Regions from separate parts of the Micromonospora sp. NPDC050784 genome, predicted to be linked through region 2. Evidence: riboswitches for the same ligand, from Rfam matches in the RefSeq annotation. Region 2 holds a riboswitch; each other region holds the start of a gene.
What was found. Region 2 has a riboswitch for S-adenosylmethionine ahead of ACIBD9_RS26030 (ABC transporter substrate-binding protein). Riboswitches for the same ligand answer to the same signal wherever they lie in the genome.
Positions count from the first base shown of each region.

Region 1 (2,258 bases), on a different contig from region 2:
CTCGCTGAGCAGACGCCGGGCCAGCGGGTGGGCGCAGAACAACCCGTCCCGTACGCCGATGTGGTGCTCGGCGGCCAGCCGGGCGGCCACCTCGGTGGAGTCCCAACCGGCGACCACGAACGAGATGATGCCGACGCGGGGCGCGTTCGGGCCGAAGGTGCGCAGCTCGACGACGTGCGGCAGGGAGGCGAGCCCGGTCCGCAGCCGGGCCAGCAGGGTCTGCTCGTGGGCGGCCAGCGCGGCCTGGTCCGCGTCGTCGAGCGCCGCGCACACCGCCGCCAGGGCAACCGCGCCGAGCAGGTTCGGGGTGCCGCCCTCGTGTCGGGCCGGGCCGGTCGCCCAGGTCACGTCGTGGGTGGCCGGCCCGACGTGGCTGGTGGCCCCACCACCGGCCAGGTACGGCGGGGCGGCGTCCAGCCAGTCCGCCCGGCCGATCAGCACGCCCGCGCCGAACGGCGCGTACAGCTTGTGGCCGGACACGGCCAGGTAGTCCACGTCGAGCGTGAGCAGGTCGATCGGGGCGTGCGGGGCGAGTTGCGCGGCGTCGAGCACGATCCGGGCACCGTGCCGGTGGGCCACCCGCGCCAGTTCGGCGACCGGCCACCGCTCACCTGTCACGTTGCTCGCACCGGTCACCGCGACCAGCACCGGCAGGGCCGGGCTGCTGCCCCGGCGCAGCTCGGTGAGGGCGGCGGCGAGGTCGCGTACCGCCCCGTCGGGGTCGGCGGGCACCGGCAGCCGTACCGACCCGCGCGGCCAGGGCAGCAGGTTGGCGTGGTGCTCGCCGGCGAACGTGACCACCGTGGTGCCGGCCGGCACGGCCCGCGCCAGCAGGTTGAGCGCGTCCGTCGTGTTGCGGGTGAAGATCACATGATCGTCGGCGCGAGCGCCGAAGAAGTCACCGATCGTCTGCCGCGCCTGCTCGTACGCGAGGGTGCAGCGGCGCGACAGCGCTCCCGCTCCGCGATGCACGCTGGCGTACCAGGGCAGCAGCTCGGCCACGGCGTCGGCGGCGGCCCGCGCGCACGGCGCACTGGCCGCGTAGTCCAGGTTGATCTCGCCGGGCACGCCGAGGACGTCGAGCGGCGCGGGCGGCGCCGACGGCACGGTGGGCAGGCTGGGCAGCGAGGGAACGAGAGTGACGGACACGCCGGAACCTCCGGGGTCAGGGACCCCGGGTGCGACATCGGGACGGGGTCCGCGCTTGCCCAGCACACCGATCGGGCTGGGCCCGGTCATCACCCGGGGCACCCCACCGCGAACTCGACGAGGGTTGCCGGCCAGCAAGCCGGGGCTTGACGCTGGCGCTCGTGACCTGTCGGCAGCATAGCGGCTACCGATGCGACCGAACCAGCCGGCGGGGGATGGCTACGCTGACCGCATGGCCGACACCCCGCCCGGTTCACCGCTGCCGCCGTCGCCCGCCGCCCCGCCCGCGCCCGCCGCCCCACCTGTGGGCGAGACGCCCCGGATGCCGCTGCGCCGACTGGGCTGGCGGCGGTTCCTGGTGCTGGCCGGGGTGGTGCTGTTCATCGCGGCGTGCGCGGTGTTCATGGTCTTCACCCTCGGCCAGTCGCTCGGTGCGCAGGCTCTGCTGATCGGGGTGGTCGCCGCCATCCTGCCGGTGCCGGTGCTGGTCGCCTGCTTCCTCTGGCTGGACCGGTACGAACCCGAGCCGCTGAAGTACCTGATCTTCTGCTTCGCCTGGGGAGCGTTCGTCTCCACCGCCGCCTCGCTCACCGTGAACGACTTCGCCGCCAACCGTTTCGCCGACTGGGGCCTGCCGTCCGCGCTCACCGGGGTGCTGGTGGCGCCGTTCATCGAGGAGCTGACCAAGGCGCTGGGCCCGATCCTGCTGCTGGTGTTCCGCCGCCGCGAGTGGTCCGGGATCACCGACGGCCTGGTCTACTGCGGGCTCGCCGCGGTCGGCTTCGCCATGGTGGAGAACATCCTCTACCTGGGCGGGTTGGGCTACGCGTCCGGCGCCGACCGCTACGGCCCGGCCACCGGCATCCAGCAGGTCATCGCGATCTTCATCCTGCGGATCCTGCTGTTCGGGTTCGCCCATCCCCTTTTCACCTCGATGACCGGTGTGGGGCTGGGCATCGCCTCCCGGACGGCCGACCGGCGCATCCGGGTGCTCGCCCCGATCGGCGGCCTGCTGCTGGCGATGATGCTGCACGGCACGTGGAACCTGCTGCCCACGCTGACCCAGGCCACCGGCGAGGCCATGATCATGCTGTACGGCTTCCTGGGCC
Region 1 covers NZ_JBITGG010000001.1:224,337-226,594, reverse strand. The annotation lists gene ACIBD9_RS01065 (aminotransferase class V-fold PLP-dependent enzyme) at 1-1,125, opposite strand, end outside; SAM riboswitch class IV at 1,196-1,316, opposite strand; gene ACIBD9_RS01060 (PrsW family intramembrane metalloprotease) at 1,340-2,258, shown strand, end outside.
Region 1: it holds a riboswitch for S-adenosylmethionine, as region 2 does, so the genes downstream of both, ACIBD9_RS01065 (aminotransferase class V-fold PLP-dependent enzyme) here and ACIBD9_RS26030 (ABC transporter substrate-binding protein) in region 2, are expected to answer to the same signal.

Region 2 (2,258 bases):
GTACGGTATGGCGCCGACCTGGGCGCGAGCCGTCCGGCCGCTGGTGCTGGTCTTCACCGCCGTGGCGTTCCTGATCACGATCGTCTTCGAGGCCAGCGTCGACGCGCAGGGCGGCGCGTACGCCACCGGGGTCCTGGTGTTGATCACCTCAGCGGCGACGGCGGTGACGCTCGCCGTGCGACGGCAGCGTCAGCGCGGCCGCACCATCGCGTTCGGAGTCATCGCGGTGATCTTCGTCTACACCACGCTGGCGAACGTGGTGGAGCGTCCGGACGGCGTCAAGATCGCGGCCTGTTTCATCGGCGGGATCATCCTGGTGTCGGTGCTGTCCCGGCTGATGCGGGCCTACGAGCTGCGCGTCGACCACGTCGAGCTGGACCCGACCGCGGCCCGGCTGATCGACGAACGCGCCGGACGACGGATCCGTCTCATCGCGCACGAACCCGACCGGCGTGACGCGGCGGAGTACCACGCCAAGCTGGCGCAGACCATGGCGGACAACGACTTCCCCGGCGACGGCGACGTCATCTTCGTCGAGGTCAAGGTCACCGACCCGTCCGACTTCGAGACCGGGCTGCTGGTCCGCGGCAGCGTGGTCGACGGCCGCTTCCCGGTGCTCAGCCTGGCCAGCTCGTCGGTGCCCACCGCGCTCGCCGCCCTGCTGCTGGAGATCCGCGACCGCAGCCGTCGGCGCCCCCACATCTACTTCGAGTGGTCCGAGGGCGGCCCGGTTCGCAACTTCCTGCGCTACCTCGCGTTCGGGCAGGGCGCCATCGCCTCGGTGACCCGGGAGATCCTGCGCCGCCAGGAGCCCGACCCGCACCGTCGACCGCATGTGCACGCCGGCTGACGTGCGGGCGGGCAGCTCGTCGCGCACGGTGAGCGTGGTCATAACGACTGGACGACCCACCCGTTGGTGCTGCTAGCCTCGGCGCAGGTCATGAGTGCCAGCGCGAAGCCCCGGCTCGCTGGCCGGCAACCCTCCTCCGCGGTGGGGTGCCCCGGGTGAAGACCAGGCACCGGCACGACGTCGGTGCAAGCGTGGCCTGGCACCCAGGTCAGCACAGACCCGGGAGAACCATGCGCATCCTCAGCACCGCCCCACCGACCGACGTCGCGGACTCCCGCACCGGTCGACCCTCGCCTGCCCTGACCCGGCGACGGCACGTGGACATGATGCGAATGTGCAGCGCCGCCTGTCGTCGCGGCACCGCGCTCTAGCACAGCCCTTCCCGAAACCCTTTCCACCGGTACGCCCTCGGGCGTTCCGTCGGTGGCGCACGCCCGTGCGCGCCGAGACACCACCCTTCGGAGACGCCCGTGCGATTCCTTCCTGCCCTGACCCGCGCCGCCGCCCTGGGCGCGGCCACGATCCTGGCCGCCACCGCCCTCACCGCCTGCGGCGACGACAGCTCGTCCGACGCCACCGCCAACCCGTACGGCCTGGCCCAGCCGGGCGTGCTGCGCGCCGGCACACTGACCGACGCCCCGCCGAACGTGTACCTCAAGGACGGAAAATTCACCGGCTTCGACAACGACCTGCTGACCGCCGTGGCCGGCAAGCTCGGCCTCACCGTCGAGTTCGTCGGCACCGACTTCTCCGCGCTGCTCAGCCAGGTCAACAACCACAAGTTCGACGTCGGCAGCTCCTCGATCACCATCACCGAGGCACGCAAGAAGACCGTCGACTTCGGCAACGGCTACGACTTCGGCTACTTCGGCCTGGACGTCCCGGCCGGCTCGCCGATCACCAGCTTCGACCAGCTCGCCGGCAAGCGGGTCGTGGTGGTGCAGGGCACCGTCCAGGACGACTACGCCACCGGCAAGCAGCTCAACCCGGTGCGGGTGCCGGACTACAACGGCGCGATCAACCAGCTCAAGGCGGGCACCGCCGACGCCTGGATCGCCCCGGCGGAGATCGGCGAGAAGTCGGCCACCGACAGCAACGGCAAGATCACCGTGGCGGCCAAGCAGCTCAGCCCGGCACCGACCGCCTACGCCGTGGCCAAGGGCAGCGACAAGCTGCGCGAGGCGCTGAACAAGGGTCTCGACGAGGTCATCGCCGATGGCACCTGGAGCCGGTTGCAGGCGCAGTACTACCCGGGCCGGCCGATCCCGGCGGACTTCACCCCGGGCAGCGGCACGGTGCCGGTCCCGTCCGCGTCCGCGTCGGCGTCGGCGTCGGCGTCGGCGTCGGCGTCGGCGTCCGCGTCCGCGTCGGCCGCGTCCTGAACCGGTGACGAGCGAGCGGGGCGGTA
Region 2 covers NZ_JBITGG010000022.1:47,538-49,795, forward strand. The annotation lists gene ACIBD9_RS26025 (amino acid transporter) at 1-850, shown strand, start outside; SAM riboswitch class IV at 937-1,048, shown strand; gene ACIBD9_RS26030 (ABC transporter substrate-binding protein) at 1,321-2,232, shown strand.

Region 3 (2,258 bases), on a different contig from region 2:
GCTTGATGTGGTGGGTCGGCCCGACCTGACCGGCCACCGCGTCGATCGTCTTCAGACCCTCGCCGGTGTTGAAAACGACGGTCTCGACCGTCGGGTCGAGCCGACCGGACTCGGCCAGCTTGCGCAGCACGGCCACGGTCACCCCACCCGCGGTCTCCGCGAAGACCCCGGTGGTCCGGGCCAGGTCGCGGATGCCCGCACGGATCTCGTCGTCGTCGACGTACTCCATCCAGCCGCCGGTGCGGCGGACCGCCTCCAGGGCGTAGAGGCCGGCCGCCGGGTCGCCGATGTTGAGTGACTTGGCGATGCCGGTGGGCTTGACCGGGATGATCGTGTCGGTCTCGGCGTGCAGGGCGACGGCGATCGGGTTGCAGCCGGCGGACTGCGCGCCGAAGACCTTCCAGCCGCCGGCCGGTGCCTCGACCAGGCCGATCTCCACCAGCTCGGAGAACGCCTTGTCAATCTTGGTGAGCAGCTCGCCGCTGGCCATCGGGATGACCACCTGCGCGGGGATCCGCCAGCCGAGCTGCTCGGCCACCTCGTAGCCGAGGGTCTTGGAGCCCTCCGCGTAGTACGGCCGGACGTTCACGTTGACGAACGCGGTGTCCTCGAATTCGTCGGTCTCCACCAGTTCGCCGCAGAGCCGGTTGACATCGTCGTACGAGCCGTCGATGGCGACCAGCTCGCCGCCGTACACGGCGGTGGTGATGACCTTGCCCTGCTCCAGGTCGCTGGGGATGAAGACCACCGAGGGCACCCCGGCGCGAGCGGCGTGGGCGGCCACCGAGTTGGCCAGGTTGCCGGTCGACGCGCAGGCGAACCGGGTGAAGCCGAGCGCCTTGGCGGCGGTGAGCGCCACCGAGACGACCCGGTCCTTGAACGAGTGGGTGGGGTTGGCGCTGTCGTCCTTGACCCAGAGCGGCGCGGTGATGCCCAACTCGGCGGCGAGGAGCGGGGCCGCCACCAGTGGGGTCAGCCCCGGGTCGAGCGTGACCCGGGTGGCCGGATCCTGACCGGCGGGGAGCAGTGCGGCGTACCGCCAGATGTTGTTCGGGCCGGCCTCGATCTGCTCGCGGGTGACGGTGGCCAGTGCGGCGGTGTCGTAGTCGACTTCCAGCGGGCCGAAACACTCGTAACAGGCGTGCTGGGCGGCGAGCGGGTAGCGGGCCGAACAGGCACGGCAGACCAGGGCGCGGGCGGGGCTGGCAGAGGTGTCAATGCCGGAGGTGACGAGCGTCGACGTCATGTCGAGAGTCCTCTCATCTTTCCCCGCATCGCACGGTGCGGCGGGGACGGAATTGGCACCTGCCCCGCGGGTCGCTCAGCGGTGAGCGCGCGGGGTGGTTGCCGGGGCGTCGTCGGGCCGTATCCCTCAGCCCCTCTGGATGAGGTATTCAGTTGTGCCGTCGAGTCTAGGACAACGCTGTCGGCCGCTGCTACCGCAGATCCCACGGTGTGAGCGAACCGCCGGTATCCCGGCGGGTGGCGTGCGCTGCTGGTCAGCGCCGGCGTCGACGCCCGAGGTAGACCGCGACGGCCCCGAAGACGGCCAGCAGGGCCACGAGAACCCAGCCCGCGGTCGCGATGGCGCCACCCGTGGGCCGGTCACCGCCGGCGAGCAGCCAGACCGCACCCGACACGACGAGAAGCGCGACCACCACGGACACCATGACGACCACGGCGCGCTGCGCGGGGGTCATAGCTGCCGCCTCGGTCGAACGGTGCCGGGCATCGCGGCGCCCGGGTCGGCCAGGATCTCGGCGACCGAGCGGCCGCCGATGGTCAGCGACCCGAGCAGGGCGTTGCGGGCCTGCTCGGCTTCGGCCTCGGCGGCTCGAATCGCATCGCGTACGTGCTCGCCGAGGGTGAGGTTGTCGACGGAACGCCGAGCCTGCGACGTGATCCGTACGTCGAGCAGCTGACCGCCGATCCCGACGGTTGCGATCACCGCGCCGTCGCCGGCCGCACCCTGATAGTGGTCGCCCGTCGGCCGCTCGACGAAATCCGCCGCCGACTCCATCGCGGCGGCGATGTCACGACGGATCGCCGACAGGGCATCGGGGTTCATCCAGCCCTCCGGGCGGCGGTACGCAGTGCCTCGGCGGCCGACGCCGGGTCGTACGGCCGTGGCGTTGGCGCGGGAACGTCGACCGGAGCGGGCTGCCCGGAGACCTCGGCGATCGTCGCGGTCAGGGCCTGGGCGGCGCGCATCCTCGCGTCACCCACGGCGGTCACGCACGCTGCCCCGAGGGCCTGCG
Region 3 covers NZ_JBITGG010000001.1:246,691-248,948, forward strand. The annotation lists gene thrC (threonine synthase) at 1-1,246, opposite strand, end outside; SAM riboswitch class I at 1,257-1,392, opposite strand; gene ACIBD9_RS01155 (hypothetical protein) at 1,500-1,700, opposite strand; gene ACIBD9_RS01160 (YbaB/EbfC family nucleoid-associated protein) at 1,697-2,068, opposite strand; gene ACIBD9_RS01165 (YbaB/EbfC family nucleoid-associated protein) at 2,065-2,258, opposite strand, start outside.
Region 3: it holds a riboswitch for S-adenosylmethionine, as region 2 does, so the genes downstream of both, thrC (threonine synthase) here and ACIBD9_RS26030 (ABC transporter substrate-binding protein) in region 2, are expected to answer to the same signal.